Regions from separate parts of the Bradyrhizobium sp. IAR9 genome, predicted to be linked through region 1. Evidence: predicted binding sites of a transcription regulator. Region 1 holds the regulator's gene; each other region holds the start of a gene.

Evidence for each region. Region 1 encodes LexA, which represses DNA repair genes until DNA is damaged. Its sites were predicted from a motif close to TGTTCNNNNTGTGTTCNG; they were not measured.
Region 2: recA (recombinase RecA) is a predicted target of LexA. The motif match lies at 1,643-1,660, and genes of this name have one in related genera.
Region 3: GGD67_RS15180 (putative DNA modification/repair radical SAM protein) is a predicted target of LexA. The motif match lies at 1,839-1,856, and genes of this name have one in related genera.
Region 4: GGD67_RS19695 (PA0069 family radical SAM protein) is a predicted target of LexA. The motif match lies at 1,981-1,998, and genes of this name have one in related genera.

Annotation. Positions count from the first base shown of each region.
Region 1 covers NZ_JACBZW010000010.1:17,147-21,343, reverse strand. Annotated here, with positions in the region: gene GGD67_RS24540 (hypothetical protein) at 1-174, shown strand, start outside; gene GGD67_RS24535 (hypothetical protein) at 178-348, shown strand; gene glp (gephyrin-like molybdotransferase Glp) at 397-1,608, shown strand; gene lexA (transcriptional repressor LexA) at 1,784-2,485, shown strand; gene GGD67_RS24520 (hypothetical protein) at 3,019-3,453, shown strand; gene GGD67_RS24515 (GAF domain-containing protein) at 3,672-4,197, shown strand, end outside.
Region 2 covers NZ_JACBZW010000005.1:217,662-221,858, reverse strand. Annotated here, with positions in the region: gene GGD67_RS15865 (hypothetical protein) at 1-354, opposite strand, end outside; gene recA (recombinase RecA) at 462-1,550, opposite strand; gene GGD67_RS15855 (hypothetical protein) at 2,521-2,721, shown strand; gene GGD67_RS15850 (hypothetical protein) at 2,878-3,045, shown strand; gene GGD67_RS15845 (DUF2798 domain-containing protein) at 3,702-3,959, opposite strand.
Region 3 covers NZ_JACBZW010000005.1:72,810-77,006, reverse strand. Annotated here, with positions in the region: gene GGD67_RS15190 (DNA polymerase Y family protein) at 1-1,088, opposite strand, end outside; gene GGD67_RS15185 (ImuA family protein) at 985-1,773, opposite strand; gene GGD67_RS15180 (putative DNA modification/repair radical SAM protein) at 1,937-3,172, shown strand; gene GGD67_RS15175 (UdgX family uracil-DNA binding protein) at 3,172-4,197, shown strand, end outside.
Region 4 covers NZ_JACBZW010000007.1:63,323-67,519, reverse strand. Annotated here, with positions in the region: gene GGD67_RS19705 (ribonuclease HII) at 1-239, opposite strand, end outside; gene GGD67_RS19700 (VOC family protein) at 313-768, opposite strand; gene GGD67_RS19695 (PA0069 family radical SAM protein) at 793-1,959, opposite strand; gene GGD67_RS19690 (phosphoketolase) at 2,170-4,197, shown strand, end outside.

The sequences.
Region 1 (4,197 bases):
TCTCTCCTGCTTGAATTCGCAAGAACCACCTCGGATTCTGACCTTTCCGCCAAGCTGATCAGCAAGGCCGCCGACCTGAAATCCCAGGCCGATCCGCTGCCCGACAAGGATCAAGGCCCGAAGGCTCCCGACGTCGCGCTGGACGCCGGGCCGGACCGGCCGAGCGGGAGTTGAGCGATGCTGGCCGTGGCGCTCGTCATTCTCGTCCTCGCCATGGCCACCCTCCTGCCGATCGGTCTCGTTCTCTGGATCATGCCAAGCCTGAGCCTGCCTTCCATCCTGGGCTGGAAGCGGCAGGATAAATCCTGCCCGCTCCGCCATTTTGCCTCTGCCCCCGCGCTCGGCTAGAAGACTGTCGGAACATTTCATCCGAACGTGCCGAGCAGGAGTTTCGCCGTGGCCTTGATGCCGGTTTCCGACGCCCTTGCTGCGGTGCTGGCGGGTGCAGAGCCGCTGCCTGCAGAGATGGTTTCACTCGACGAAGCCTACCATCGCGTGCTCGCGCAGGACGTCGCTGCGCGGCGCACCCAGCCGCCCCAGGCGATGTCGGCGATGGACGGCTATGCCGTGCGCGCGGCCGATGCGGCAACAATGGGTTCCACGCTGACAATGATCGGTGAGGTCGCGGCGGGCCGTCCGTTCACGGGAAAGGTCGGCGCCGGCGAAGCCGTGCGGATCTTCACCGGCGGCGTCGTTCCCGACGGCGCGGATGCGGTCGTGATCCAGGAGGACACGATCGCCGAAAGCAAGCACATAACGATCAAGGAAGCCGCGATCGTGGGTCGGCACATCCGCCCCGCCGGCGTCGATTTCCGCGAGGGCGACGTTCTCCTGCGCAAGGGAACCCGTCTGACGGAGCGCGATCTCGCCCTCGCCGCCGGAATGAACCACCCGCAGCTCGCCGTTTGCCGCCGTCCGAAGGTCGCGATTCTCGCCACCGGCGACGAACTGGTGATGCCGGGCTCAACGCCCGGGCACGGCCAGATCGTCTATTCCAACGGCTATGCCCTGCACGCGCTCGCCCGCAGCGAAGGCGCCGAGACCATCGACCTCGGTGTCGCCGCCGATACGCTGGAGGCCACCACCGCCGGCATCCGCCGCGCGCGTGAAAGCGGCGCCGACATCCTGGTCACGACCGGAGGCGCATCGGTCGGCGACCACGATCTGGTCCAGCAGGCGCTCAAGGACGAAGGCATCGCGATGGCGTTCTGGAAGATCGCGATGCGGCCCGGCAAGCCGATGATGCACGGGCGGTTAGGGGCGATGGGCGTCATCGGCCTGCCCGGCAATCCCGTGTCGTCCTACGTCTGCGCCTTCCTGTTCATGGTGCCGCTGATTCGCGCGCTGTCGGGCCGTTCAGTGATTCATCATCATCGCGAGCGCGTCGTGCTGGGCCGCGATCTCGGCGCCAACGACCAGCGCGAGGATTATCTGCGCGCGCGCCTGGAAAAGCGCGACGACGGCGCGCTCGTCGCCCTTCCCGTCAGCCATCAAGACTCCTCTCTGCTTGCGAATCTTGCTGCAGCACAGGTACTTCTCGTGCGCGCACCGTTTGCGCCGAAGGCCGAGGCCGGCAGCCCCTGCGAGGTGCTGCGGCTCCCCGTCTGAACTGCGCCGCCACACGCATTCCGTGAGTTTCGTTCTGTTCACGGTAAATTAAGCAGTTGCGGAACACATATCGAACATATAGTGTCCGTTCATGATTTGTTTCGAGATGTAGCGGCTTATCGCTGAACTCATCGTCTCGGAATCGAACGACATCAACCGGGGGACTTTGTTCGAGATGTTAACGCGCAAACAATACGAGCTTCTGCGGTTCATCAGCGAGCGCTTGAAGGAAAGCGGCGTGCCGCCGTCCTTCGACGAGATGAAGGATGCGCTCGACCTGCGCTCGAAGTCAGGCATCCACCGCCTGATCACCGCGCTCGAGGAGCGCGGCTTCATCCGCCGCCTGCCCAACCGCGCCCGGGCCATCGAAGTGATCAAGCTGCCGGAGCTCCAGGCTGCCGCCGGCAACCGACGCGGCTTCACGCCAAGCGTCATCGAGGGCAATCTCGGCAAGCTACGCGCGAGCTCCAGCCCGTCCGCGGACGAGGGCGAGCGACCCGTTGCGGTGCCCGTGATGGGCCGCATCGCGGCCGGTACTCCGATCGAGGCTTTGCAGACCCGCAGCCACACGATCAGCGTGCCGCCCGACATGCTCGGCTCCGGCGAGCATTACGCGCTCGAAGTGCGCGGTGATTCCATGGTCGAGGCCGGCATCCTCGACGGCGACATGGCGCTGATCCAGCGCAATGAGAGCGCCGATACCGGCGACATCGTGGTGGCACTGATCGACGACGAGGAAGCCACGCTCAAGCGCTTCCGCCGCCGCGGCGCCTCGATCGCGCTGGAGCCCGCCAATGCCGCTTATGAGGTGCGCATCCTGCCGCCGAACCGCGTGAAGATTCAGGGCAAGCTGATCGGGCTTTATCGCAAGTACTGATACCGGAAGTACTCGATACTGAAGTCTTTAGCGCCTCGCGCGCGCCTTCGATCGGCCTCGCCGATCAGAGATTGGAGCGGATGACGGTCCGCTCCGGCTGGATAGTCTTTCTGGTATCGCACAGATTGTCCGGCCCCTCCTCCTTTCGCGACATCCTCGGCAGGCCGCGCGACGCAACATCGCTTCGCGGCCTTTCGAGTTCGAGGGGGGACGGCCCAAATGCGCAGCTCGTTTGAGTGCAGCCGCAGCAACGCTGATCGCAACATCAGCATCGCAAGCCGTTGCCGCGCAAGCGCATCACTCCGCCGGTCGTTGACACGCGCGGTTGTCGAGACGCGGCTGCCAAATGCACGGAAGCCGACTTTGTTCCTAACAAATTCGGAAAAGATGGAAAAGATAATGTGATCGCGGCTCGCGGATCCCAGCCGCAGATTTGCCTACAACCGAGCAGACCGTCACGTGCTTCCACTCTGGTAGGGGCCTGCGCCTCCGAAAGAGGTGCGGGTCGCTATCTCTGCATTGAGGAGCACCCGATGTGTGACTACAGCCTGCATGCCGTCGCGACGCGCCCCGCAGAAGTCGGCGAGACGATCGTTACGACAACATTCCGCGGCACCTCGACGCGCGGCTTCGCCTCCGAAGCCGATCTCTCCGTCGCGGTCTGCCTGCTGCCGGGGACGGAGCTCGCCTTCGCCGACGACGTCCGTTACGACAACCGCTGGATCTGGACGCGCACCGTCAACTCCCGCGTCGGCAAGTTCGGCAAGATCGATCCGCACATTCCCGATCGCCATCATGACGCGATCGAATTCCCGGACGGCAAATCCGTGCTGGTGACGCAACTGGTCGAAGGCCAGCGCGCAACCGTGCTGCAACTGCCGGTGACCCAGCCGATCGGCGAGCGCGAGCACAAGCCGCAGATCATCGCCGACAGTCGCCCGACGGTCACACGACTGCCGATCGGCTGACGCCCTCCGCCCGATAAGCCGAGGGCCAGGATTGAAATGCCGTCGCCGGCCGAGGCCGGCGAGCCCGGTGGGTTTTTGTTTCATGAAATTCGATCGGCGAGCGCCGCCGCCTCGCCTCGTCGCCGCACGAAGTTTGAGCCGTGCTGCCTGAATTTTGAACGTCCGCTCCGCAGCCAAATGACCGATGCTGTCGTGGTTTGAGGCGGCGGACACGCTCGATGAAAACCTTCATTCGCGTCGTTGAACTCTGGGTGCCTGACCGGACGCGCATGCGGCTGGAATTCGGCGGCGGCCTCTACGATGAAGGGCTGTCCGCGTTCAAGGCCGTCAGCGAAGAGCTGCACTTCGGATATGACGAGGGGCTTCCAGGCAAGGCCTGGGCCTGCGGCCATCCCGTCATCCTCACGAAATTCGCCAACTCCTATTTCAAGCGGATCGATCAGGCCGTCGCGGCCGGCCTCACCTGCGGCGTGGCGGTGCCGGTGTTCGCAGGCGAATTCCTGCAAGCCGTGATGGTGCTGTTCTGCGGCGACGACGAGGCGCATGTCGGCGCGATCGAGCTCTGGCACAACGATCCTGATCTCTCCCACGAGATGGGCCTCGTCGACGGCTATTACGGCGCGGCGGACATGTTCGAATTCAACTCCCGCCACACCAGGTTTCCTCGCGGCTTCGGCCTGCCCGGACGCACCTGGAAGGCGGGCCTGCCGCTGATCATCAAGGACCTGCACGACGCCAAGAGCT
Region 2 (4,197 bases), on a different contig from region 1:
GAGTTTTTTCAGCAGCTCAGGGTATGAGGCAAGATAGTCGAGCAGCCAGATCAGCTGCAGTTGATCGTCTGGGCTCGGATCGAACCAAAGTTCGATCTCGTCATAGCGCTCGCAAAAATCGGCAAAGGGTAGCTTCCTGAGTTCCTTGAACTTGGAGGGCCATTTTGTACCCCAATCCGACCAATGATCGCCCGGCCTGAGCGTCCCTGACTGCGCCCCGAAATAGGCTGCGAAATAGTCGGACGAAGGCAACGGCCCCCACGTGAAGCGAAGAAAGAACAGAACGACGATCTCGGCCAGCTTCGATTTGGCGAGATTGGCGCCGGCCGCACTGGTCAGGATCAGACGCTTCATCACACCACCACCAGATCCCGACAACGCAAAACGAAACGGGCGCTGACGACGTCGGCAACTCAACGTCTTCAGCGCCCGCTCCTCGCGAAAAGCTTTCGCGGTTCGTCTTACTCGTCTGCCGGCTCCTCGCCGTCGGCGTCGCTCTCGGGCGTACCGGCCAGAATCTGCTCGGAGATCAGACCGGAGTTCTGGCGGATCGAGGTCTCGATCTTGGCGGTGATGTCGGGGTTGGCCTTCAGGAAGGCTTTCGAGTTCTCGCGACCCTGGCCGAGACGCTGGCTGTCATAGGAGAACCAGGCGCCGGATTTCTCGACGATGCCGGCCTTGACGCCGAGATCGAGGATCTCGCCCATCTTGGAGACGCCCTCGCCGTACATGATGTCGAACTCGACCTGCTTGAAGGGCGGTGCCAGCTTGTTCTTGACCACCTTGACGCGCGTGGTGTTGCCGACCACTTCGTCGCGCTCCTTGATCGCGCCGATGCGGCGGATGTCGAGCCGGACGGAGGCATAGAACTTCAGCGCGTTGCCGCCGGTGGTGGTCTCGGGCGAGCCGTACATCACACCGATCTTCATGCGGATCTGGTTGATGAAGATCACCATGGTGTTGGACTTGTTGATCGAGGCCGTCAGCTTGCGCAGCGCCTGGCTCATCAGGCGCGCCTGCAGACCCGGAAGCGCATCACCCATCTCGCCTTCGAGCTCGGCCTTCGGCACCAGCGCGGCGACCGAATCAACCACCAGCACGTCCACCGCGCCCGAGCGCACCAGCGTGTCGCAGATTTCCAGCGCCTGCTCGCCGGTGTCGGGCTGCGAGATCAGAAGCTCGTCGATGTTGACGCCGAGCTTGCGGGCATAGACCGGATCGAGCGCATGCTCCGCGTCGATGAAGGCGCAGATGCCGCCCTTCTTCTGCGCTTCCGCCACCGTGTGCAGCGCCAGCGTGGTCTTGCCCGACGATTCCGGCCCGTAGATCTCGACGATGCGTCCCTTGGGCAGACCGCCGATGCCGAGCGCGATATCGAGCCCGAGCGAGCCTGACGACACCGCCTCGATGTCCATCGACCGGTCGTTCTTGCCGAGCTTCATCACCGAGCCCTTGCCGAACTGGCGCTCGATCTGAGAGAGCGCGGCGGCCAGAGCTTTACTCTTGTCCATGGAAGATCCTTCGACGATACGCAGGGCAGTGGCGGACATTGGGTCGTGCTCCTTATGGCGAGGATTCGCGTGAGGGACAAACGATTGGCGAGGCGGCTCGTCGATAAAAGTAGCGTACCCCATTTGTTCTAGGTTCGCAATATGTTCTTTTGCGGATTTTGGTGCTGTCTCGTATGTGACCCGGAGTGTCCTAACTTGATTTTGGGAGCGTCCTAATTCGCGCTTAGTGACGCATTGCCACATCACTCAACCTAATGGCGATTTGCTACCATCGGCCGTTGCTTGACATTTAACAACCATGGAGTGTTGCAATGCATTTAAGGGCTCTCGCGATTCCGTTCGCATTCGTGTCGATGATGCCTGTGGCAGACTCGGCTTTCGCCGGCGCGGCTAATTGCCAATCTTATTTCCAGCAAAACGGCACTCTGCGAGTAACTTGCTCACCTCAGGGCGGACCTCCGTGGCCCGTAAGTTGCGGCTTCCAAGCGGCAATGAATACGCAAAATGGCTACTGCAATATCCAAGTGCCATTTTCGGTGAACGCAGGTGAGCAGCCTAAGGTGATCTATGAGCAGTCGCAGTGTCCGAATGGGCAGTCCTTCACATCGATACGAAACTACGGAAATGCTAGCTGTAACTAGTCTACCGCAGCACGTGAACACCCGAGGCCGCCTCAGTTGGCGGCCTCTTTCATTTTAACATCCCGCGTGGAAAGCCAACCTCGATACACGCTTCGGGTCGCAAACAGCCTCCTCATAATCTTTAGACGCGCAACAATGCGCTGGTCGCCCTTGTGGCTTCGCATTGCTCGCGCCCAACTAAAGCCGCGCTCCTCCAAGTTCAAATCCCCAAGCCCCTGCTCTCCCCATTCGCCGCTGTGCACACAACTGAACAGACCCGGCCCCGTGAACGGGTCTTAATGGGCCATCACCGCACGAACCGTGGCCACTATCGGTGATGAGAACGCCCGATTGCGCTCCCGCCTTCCTCGCACGGAAAGGAGCGCGCCATGCTCAAGCGGCGACGTTTCAAGCAGCAGCTGACGCTTCAAGATCGACTCTCCGCCTGGGTGAAGCAGATCGAGGAGCAGGCCTCCAGGCTTCCGCCCGGGCCCGAGCGGGACGCCCTGTTCAAGAAGGCCCGCCAGGCCGATGTCGCCAATCATCTGCACGACTGGGTCATATCCCCCGGGCTGCAACCGCCGAAATAACAGGGCTGCCGCAACGTCATTCCCCGGCCGAAGCTGACGCGCATCAAAGACGCATGGCCCGGCCGCCGTCAGAATTCCGTAATCCTGCGGCACCGAACTTTTTTCGCGGTCTTGGGCCTTCTCCAGGATGGGACCGCAACTTTGGGGACCTCAGTCATGACGGACAACACGAACCGCGACACGATCAGGCGCAATCCCCTGCTGGAGGCGGCGCAGGAGGAGCTGATGAAGTTCGAGCGCGCGGAAAACGAGTTCCGCAAGAAGGACCGCCAAGAGCGCGCCGCCGAGCTCCACCTTCCCCTGAACGAAATCAAGATCCACTAAACACGGCGCGGGGCCGGCTTCGGAAGCTGACAAGGGCGCGCTGGCGATGTGGCTGGCGGCGGCGGGAAGCAGTCGCAAGGTGTCGGAAGCGCAGCTCGAGTCGATTTGAGCGGCTCCACGGGGCGCATCGCGCGCAATGACGGTATCTAAACACTACTCATAAGTCGCTGAATGAACAACCGAATTTGCATGCCGCCTACTGTGCATGGGGTTGTTTTCCAGTTTTTGAGAATGCGGCACGCCCCGTAACCCGTCATCCGGGGAAAGGCTGCCGCTCGCGCGCCTGTTTTAAAGCAGCGCCAGCAGCACGAGGCCGATCACCAGCACCACGAAGCCAACCGCTGTCGCGGCGGCGAATGACCGCTCTACGTTATCCATGATGCCACCCCGTGGTCGGCGTGCCACGTTTCCCCCATGGCTGCGCCGAACGATGTGGAATCTTGCCGACCGGTGTGTCCGCAGTTGTGCGAACGGATGTCGAAATTGGGACCGGTGCGGGGCCAGTCTGCGGCCTCGACGCTCGGCCCGGAAATCCGCCGCCTGTCAGGCTGCCGTAAGCGCAGCCGGCTAGGATGATGTGGCTATGGTGTTGCAGCCCAGCACCTCAGCCTCCAATAACTTTTTGCCCCGTCTGGCTCTCCCCAGGCGGGGCTTTTTCATCCCTGCCGGGCGGTTCGCGGATCTCTCTCCTCCTGGGTCAGGAGCAGCGAGAAAGTGCGGATCGCGGGCGCAGCCAGCAGAACGATCGGCAGCATCGCGGCCCAGGCGATCAGCCACGACACCATCCAGTGCCCGACGAAGCTCATCGCGCTGCCGGCGGGCAAGCTGGCGATCCCCGCCGCGATCAGCGAGGTCAGTCCGGACTGGATGATTCCGAAGACGAAATGACTGTAGCGGCGGGGAATGCCGAGCATGACCGGGCCCATGTTGTTTCTTGCCGTCGTTCAGACCAAGCAAGGCATATGCCGCCGCTTGCAGGGAAATCAGTGATCCTCGGCGGGGCCCCCCGCGGCCCCGTCCGATCGGCGTACCGGCGCAGCCGGGTGCAGCCCAGGAACTTTGTTCATGGTCGGAGAACCACGGGTATGCGACAGCCTTACTGTCTCACGGCCCGGCGTCTTTCGAAAGCCGGCTCCGCTTGTTTCGGCGCAC
Region 3 (4,197 bases), on a different contig from region 1:
TGGGCGTCGAGATCGCGCTGCTCCTGCACCACGATCTCGGTCCGGCTCGCCGACAGCCGAACCATGTCGAAGCCGAAACCGGGATCCAGCGGATCGGCGAGCGCGTCGAGGCGCTCGCGAAACAGCCGGTCGATCACCGCGCTTCGCGTCACCGGACGTCCGGTCTCGACCATGATCGCGCGCACCACGCCGTCGGTGCGGAAGAACGCGGCTTCCAGCCGGCGCGCGCCCTTGCCCTGCTTCTCCATCGACGCGATCAGCGTATCGGCGAGCCGCGACAGCGTCATTGCGATCATGGTGTCGGTCGCGATCGGCTCGGCGAAACGCTTCTCCACGATGTAATCAGGCAGCGGTTTGCGCGGGTTGATCGGCGCATCGCCCTGCCCCAGCGCATGCGCGAGCAGCGTGGAGAACCGCGCCCCGAACCGCGCCGTAATCTCGCTCGGCGAGCGCGCGGCGACATCACCGATGGTCTTGAGGCCGGCGCGGCGCAGACCGGTGGTGATGGCTTCGTCCGCACCGAGCGCGGACACCGGAAACCGGCTGATCGCCCTCGCCTCTTCGCCATCGGCAACGATGGTGCCCGTGGCCTGCCGCGTCAGCGTGCGCGCGCAGACCGAGGTGCCGGCGATTGCCGCGCTGACGGCAAAGCCTTGTCGGCCGAGCGCCCGAACCAGCGCTTGCAGCAACGCAGCCTCGCCGCCGAACAGATGCGCACAGCCGGTGATGTCGAGGAACAGCCCATGCGGCGGGTCGAGCGCGACCAGCGGCGTGAAGCGGTCGCACCAATCGGCGATGTCGCTAAGCGTCTTCGCATCGGCCGCGACATCGGCATCGAACACTTTCAGGTCCGGGCACATCGCCCGCGCATTGGCCAGCGGCTGACCGATGTACAGGCCGAGGCGCTCGGCAGCCTCGTCCAGCGCATGGATCACCAGCGCATTGTTGTCCTTGATGACGACGATGCTCGGCTCATTATTGGTTTTACCCAGCCCGGCGCTGTTGAAGAAACGCTGGATCCGGTCGATGGGCAGGCGCGGCAGCCACAGGCTGAGAATACGTCGACGGTTCACTGAACTGGCACTCATCACAATTCCATTCCATGATCCACCGGCCGCAGGGGCCATGACGATTACGCAAGAGTTCGGCATCGAAGCGCGGCGCGCCCCATGCGTCCCACACCGATCCCGGCGGCGAATGCGCCGCGCGCAGCATCCACCGTGTCTCCGCGGTCGAAGGCAGCGGCTGCGCCGCCATCCGCAGCATCAGGCCGGTGACGCCGGAGCCTTGCGCGGCCAGCGTCAGCTTGCGGCTCGCCACGAGATCGAACTGCCTGGTCTCGCCCCAGAACTCGAGCACGACGGCGCCGAGCGCATCGCAAGCGAGCGCATCGGCCGAGGTACGCAGCGCGCTCTCGACATCGGCGGCGCGCACCATCACCACGCGGCGCGGATCGAGGCCGAGCTCGGCGAGCCCGCTCATCGACAGCGCGCCTGCCTCTATCTCCAAGAAATCCTGCCGTACCCACAGCAACGGCCGCTGCGCCGAGACGCGCCCGGCAAGCCCCATGACGAAGCCGGTCGCGGCCGTCCCCTGCCGTCCCTCACAAAACACCTCGTGGATCGCCGCGCGCGCGAGCCCGCCCTTCAGCGCGTTGTCGGCTTCGCTATGACCGAGTGCGATGCGATCGTGCGGATGCACGACCGTCGCCGTCTCGATACGCTCGATCTGGCCGCGCAAGGTCGCAAGCGCGCTTTGACGTGCGCCGCTCATGCTCGCCGCTCCTTCAGAGGTGATTGCCGATGGCTCTCAAAAAGAGAACCAGCGGCTGGCTCATTTGTTCATGATATGTTCTAATATAAAGCTAACGGCGCGTAGAGAGTCAATCGAATTGGCGCGCAAGCGGATTCATGAGCTGAATCAAAGGGATTCCAAGATGGACGTACAACGCAAGCTGGAAATCCTGGCTGACGCCGCCAAATACGACGCGTCCTGCGCCTCCAGCGGCACCGAGAAGCGGGATTCCAGCGACGGCAAGGGCATGGGTTCGACCGCGCCCGGCATGGGCATCTGCCATTCCTACGCGCCGGATGGACGCTGCATCTCGCTGCTCAAGGTGCTGCTGACCAACGCCTGCAATTACGATTGCCTCTATTGCGTCAACCGCGCCTCCTCGAACGTGCCGCGCGCCCGCTTCACCGTCGACGAATTGGTCAAGCTCACGCTCGACTTCTACCGTCGCAACTACATCGAGGGCCTGTTTCTCTCCTCCGGCATCATCCGCAGCCCCGACTACACTATGGAGCAGGTGGTGAGCGTCGCGCGAAAGCTGCGCGAGGAGCATCACTTCCGCGGCTATATTCATCTCAAGACCATTCCCGAGGCCGACGATGCGCTGATCGCGGAAGCCGGCAAATATGCCGATCGTCTCTCCATCAACATCGAGATGCCCGAGGAGACGAGCCTGCAGCAATTCGCGCCGGAGAAGGACGTGCGCGCGATCCGCCGTACCATGGGCCGGCTGCGGCTGAAGCTCGACGAGGCCGAGGAAGGCCGCAGTGCGAAGACCAGGGCGAAGCCGCAGCGCTTCGCGCCGGCGGGCCAAAGCACGCAGATGATCGTCGGCGCTGATGCTGCCTCCGACCACACCATTCTCCACACCAGCGCCAATCTCTACGGCGCCTACCGCCTGCGGCGCGTCTACTACTCCGCCTTCAGCCCGATCCCCGACGCCAGCCGCGCCTTGCCTCTGGTGCAGCCGCCGCTGCTGCGCGAGCACCGGCTCTACCAGGCCGACTGGCTGATGCGGTTCTACGGTTTCGACGTTGCGGAGATCGTCGACGACAGCGCGATGCTGCCGCTCGACATCGATCCAAAACTCGCCTGGGCGCTGCGCCATCGCGACCGCTTCCCGCTCGACGTCAACCGCGCCAGCCGCGAGGAGCTGCTGCGCGTGCCGGGCTTCGGCACCAAAACGGTCGAGCGCATCATTACGACGCGGCGCACCACCACGATCCGTCTCTCCGATCTCGCGCGGCTGCACGTGCCCAAGCACAAGGCCCTGCCATTCATCGTCCTCAGCGATCACCGCCCCTCGCCGCATCGTCTCGATGCCGCCGGGCTGATCGAGCGCTTCAAGCCGAAAGCAACTCAATTGGGATTTGGCTTCTGATGCAGTACATCACCCTCGACAACGAAACCGATTTCGACGGCTGGCGCAAAGCCGCGCGCAGCCTCGTGCTTCATCATGTGCAGCCCACCGATGTCACCTGGACCGTGCGGGGCGGCGAAGCCGATTTGTTCGCGCCGCAAGCGCCGTCTCCGATCCTCGAGGTGAACGACGGCACCTTCAATGTCTCCGCAAAATTTGTCGAACTCGCCCAGGCTGCAATCCTGCACCGCGATATCAAGCGCTTTGCGATCCTCTATCGCCTACTGTTTCGGCTGAAGGACAACCACGACCTCATCGAGGTCGCGACCGACCCTGACGTCGCGCAAGTCACGGCGATGGCGCGAGCGGTCCATCGCGACGAGCACAAGATGCACGCCTTCGTCCGCTTCCGCGAGGTCGGACGCGAGCGCGCAGCGCATTACGTCGCCTGGTTCGAGCCGGAGCATCACATCGTCGAGCTTGCAGCCCCATTCTTCGCAAAACGCTTTGCCGACATGCCCTGGTCGATCCTAACGCCGGACCTCTGCGCACATTGGGACGGCCACGCGCTCGCGTTCACGCCGGGCGTCAGCAAGAGCGAAGCGCCGGGCGAAGACCGGCTGGAGGAAACCTGGCGACGCTATTACGCCAGCATCTTCAATCCAGCCCGGCTCAAGGTGAAGGCGATGCAGGCCGAGATGCCGAAGAAATATTGGAGGAACCTGCCCGAGGCTTCGATCATTAAGCCCTTGATCGAGGACGCCGAACGCATGACCGGCGCCATGATCGCCAATGCCGCAACCGAGCCGCACAAGCCTCAGAAGCGGCCGGAGGCTCCGATGAAACGCAAGCCAGCTGCCAACGATCTCGAAGCGCTCCGCGAGGAAGCCGCGCATTGCCGCGCCTGCCATCTCTACAAGGACGCGACCCAGACCGTGTTCGGCGAAGGCCCTAAGTCGGCAAACATCATGCTGGTCGGCGAGCAGCCCGGCGACAAGGAAGATCTCGCCGGCCATCCGTTCGTCGGTCCGGCCGGCCAGATGCTC
Region 4 (4,197 bases), on a different contig from region 1:
GCGAGCGGCCCGCGGCCGGCTTCGTCGCAGCCGGCGACCGGCCAGACGCCGCGCTTGATCAGCGCGCGCTCGCGCCGGAAGCTCGGCGGTGCGACCGCGATGATGCCTTTCTTGCCTGCGGGAACGGTCGTTGTTTTGGTCGCAGGCGCTCTGCCGGCCTTGGCGGGCGCTGTCTTCTTCGCAGCGTCCTTCCTTGGCGCGTCTTTGGCCGGTGTCTTGGCGGACTTGTCCCGAATCATGGCGGGGATCGTGCGCAAGCGGCCCGGCCGGCGCAACCGGGAACCCCGCGCAATTCCCGTTATTCAGGCCGCCCTATTCCGCCAGATGCACCCGCCGGTCCTCGCCGACCTCGATGCCGGGTGCGACCACGACCTCCCAGGGATGGCCGTCGGGATCGGCAAAATAACCGGAATAGCCGCCATAATCGGTCTCGTGCGCGGCCTTCACCAGCTTTGCCCCCTTGCCGAGGGCAAAGGCCAGCACCGCATCGACCTCCTCTCGGGTCCGACAGTTCCAGGCGATGGTGATGCCGCGGAAGGTCGATGGCCTCGGCCGGTCCGGCAACGTCGCGTCGGCCGAGAGCTGATCCCAGGGATAAAGTGCGAGCACCGGGCCACCGGTATCGTAGAAAGCGACGGCCTCGCCGGTCGCCCTTAGCCGGCGCGCAAAACCGAGCGCGTCGTAAAAAGCGATGCTGGCACGGATATCGCTGACGCCAAGCGTGATGACAGTGAGCCGCGGCACCGGCGGGTGAAGTTCCTTGACCATGCGACGCCTCTTCCACTTCCCCGATCAGAACAGGCTGAGCTGATCGCCGTTCCGCTTCGGCCGCGCAAAGTGATCGGTCGTCAGCTTGGAGCGCCGTTTGTTGAGGCCGAGCCTGTCGCAGGCGATCTCGAAGCGGCGGCCGATGGTCCAGGCCATTGGTCCGGTGCCCTTCATCCGTTCGCCCCATTTCGCATCGTAGTCGCGGCCGCCGCGCATGTCGCGGATCAGCGTGAAGACGTGGCGATAGCGGTCGGGATAGTTCGCCATTAGCCATTCGCGGAAGAGATCGCGCACCTCCAGCGGCAGCCGCAGCAGCACATAGGAGGCTTCCTTGACGCCGACATGGGCGGCAGCATCGAGGATGCGCTCGATCTCGGAATCGTTCAGCGCGGGGATCACGGGCGCAACCATCACCGTGGTGGGAATGCCGGCGTCCGAGAGCTGCTTCAGCGCCTCCAGCCGCTTCGGCGGCGTCGAGGCGCGCGGCTCCATGGTGCGCGCGAGCTTCGGATCGAGCGAGGTGACGGAGATCGCGACCTTGGCGAGGTTGCGCTTGGCCATCCGCGCGAGAATATCGATGTCGCGCACCACCAGCGCCGACTTGGTGACGATGCCGACGGGATGGCCGGCACCCTCGAGAACCTCGAGGATGCCGCGCATGATTTTGCGCTCGCGCTCGATCGGCTGATAGGGATCGGTGTTGGTGCCGATCGCGATCATCCGGGGCTCATAGCCAGTCGCGGCGAGCTCTTTCTCCAGCAGCGCCGGCGCCTCGGGCTTGACGAACAGCTTTGACTCGAAGTCGAGCCCGGGCGACAGGCCGAGATAGGCATGGGTCGGCCGCGCGAAGCAGTAGACGCAGCCATGCTCGCAGCCGCGATAGGGATTGATCGAGCGGTCGAAGCCGATATCGGGGGAATCGTTGCGGGTGATCACCTTGCGCGAGGTGTCGACCCCGACAATGGTCTTGAACGGCGGCAGCTCTTCCAGGCTCTGCCAGCCGTCGTCGAAGGCGACGCGCGCCTCGGCCTCATAGCGGCCGCTGGCATTCGACTGTGCCCCCCGCCCTCGCCTGCGTGCGCGGTCGATGGCGACGCCAAGCTCTGGAAAGTCAGAGTCCACACCCGCCGGCTCGGAGGGCGCCTTGACCGGCGGGTGTTTGAGAGCATGAGAGGATGCTGCTGGACTCATGAAGCCAAGATAGCACGCAAAAGGAACAAATCAAGAACACAAACAAAAAATGGGAAAACAACCCCATGCACAGTAGCCGCCCAAATTTCGGGCGCGGTCCTTTGACCTCACGCAACACACCCGTCGCAACGATTTCGTTTGATGCCGGCCAGGGATCAATCGTCGCGGAACAATGTTGGTGACGATCGCCGGGTGAAGGTCAGCAGGAACATGACAAATCAACAACAATCGGCCGCGGCAAGCAGCAACCTCGACCTCCTCGATCGCTACTGGCGCGCCGCGAACTACCTCTCCGTCGGGCAAATCTACCTGCTCGACAATCCGCTGCTGCGCGAGGCCTTGCAGGCCGAGCACATCAAGCCGCGTCTGCTCGGCCATTGGGGCACGACGCCCGGCCTGAACTTCATCTACGCCCATCTCAACCGCGTCATCCGCGCGCTGGATGTCAGCGTGCTCTATGTCTGCGGTCCCGGCCATGGCGGGCCGGGCATGGTCGCCAACACCTATCTGGAAGGCAGCTATAGCGAGATCTATCCCGACATCGCGCGCGACACGGACGGATTGCGCAAGCTGTTCAGGCAGTTCTCCTTTCCCGGCGGCATTCCGAGCCACGCGGCGCCGGAAACGCCGGGCTCGATCCACGAAGGCGGCGAGCTCGGCTACGCGCTGGTGCATGCCTATGGTGCGGCGCTGGACAATCCCGACTTGATCGTGGCTTGCGTGGTCGGTGACGGCGAAGCGGAAACCGGCCCGCTCGCGGCCTCCTGGCACTCCAACAAGTTCCTGAACCCCGCGCATGACGGCGCGGTGCTGCCGATCCTGCATCTGAACGGCTACAAGATCGCCAACCCGACCGTGCTCGGGCGGATGCGGGACAGCGAGATCCGCGACCTGTTCCGCGGGTTCGGCCACGAGCCGCTGTTCGTCGCGGGCGACGATCCCAAATTGATGCATCAGGCCATGGCGGATGCGCTCGACGTTGCGCTCGCCAGCATCCGCTCGATCCAGCAGCACGCCCGCGACGGCCGCAAGGCAGTCGAGCGGCCGCGCTGGCCGATGATCGTGCTGCGCAGCCCGAAAGGCTGGACCGGCCCGAAAGAGGTCGACGGCAAGAAGGTCGAGGGTTTTTGGCGCGCGCATCAGGTGCCGGTGGCGGGCTGTCGCGAGAACCCGGCGCACCTCAAAGTGCTCGAAAACTGGATGCGCAGCTACGAGCCCGAAAAGCTGTTCGACCAGAGCGGGGCGCTCATTCCAGAACTTCAGGCGCTCGCGCCCGAAGGCATTCGCCGCATGGGCGCCAATCCGCATGCCAATGGCGGCCTGCTCAAGAAGGAGCTGAAGCTGCCAGACTTCCGCAGCTTCGCCATCGAGGTGCCGCAGCCCGGCGGCGTCGCAGCCGAAGCGACGCGCGAGCTCGGCAAATTCCTGCGCGACGTCATCCGCCTCAACGCGAAGGAGCGCAATTTCCGCATCATGGGCCCGGACGAGACCGCGTCAAACCGTCTGGACGCCGTGTTCGAGGAGACCGAGCGGGTCTGGATGGAGCCGATCGAGCCTTACGACGTGCATCTGGCGCAGGACGGCCGCGTCATGGAAGTCTTGAGCGAGCATCTCTGCCAGGGCTGGCTCGAGGGCTATCTGCTCACTGGACGCCACGGTTTCTTCTCCTGCTATGAGGCCTTCATCCACATCGTGGATTCCATGTTCAACCAGCACGCCAAATGGCTGAAGGTCACGCGCGATCTGCCATGGCGGCGCCCGATCGCCTCGCTCAATTATCTCCTGACCTCGCATGTCTGGCGGCAGGACCATAACGGCTTCAGCCATCAGGATCCCGGCTTCGTCGATCTCGTCGCCAACAAGAAGGCCGATATCGTTCGCATCTACTTCCCGCCGGATGCCAACACGCTGCTGTGGATCGCCGACCATTGCCTGCGGACCTATAACCGCATCAACGTGATCGTTGCCGGCAAGCAGCCGGCGCCGCAATGGCTGTCGATGCAGGAAGCAGCCACGCATTGCGATGCCGGCATCGGAATCTGGACCTGGGCGGGGACGGAAGATGCAACGGGCGAGCCCGACGTGGTGATGGCCTGCGCCGGCGATGTGCCGACGCTGGAGACGCTCGCCGCCGTCGACCTGTTGCGCAAGGCGCTGCCGGACCTGAAGATCCGCGTCGTCAACGTCGTCGACCTCATGACGCTGCAACCGAGGGATCAGCATCCTCATGGGCTTTCG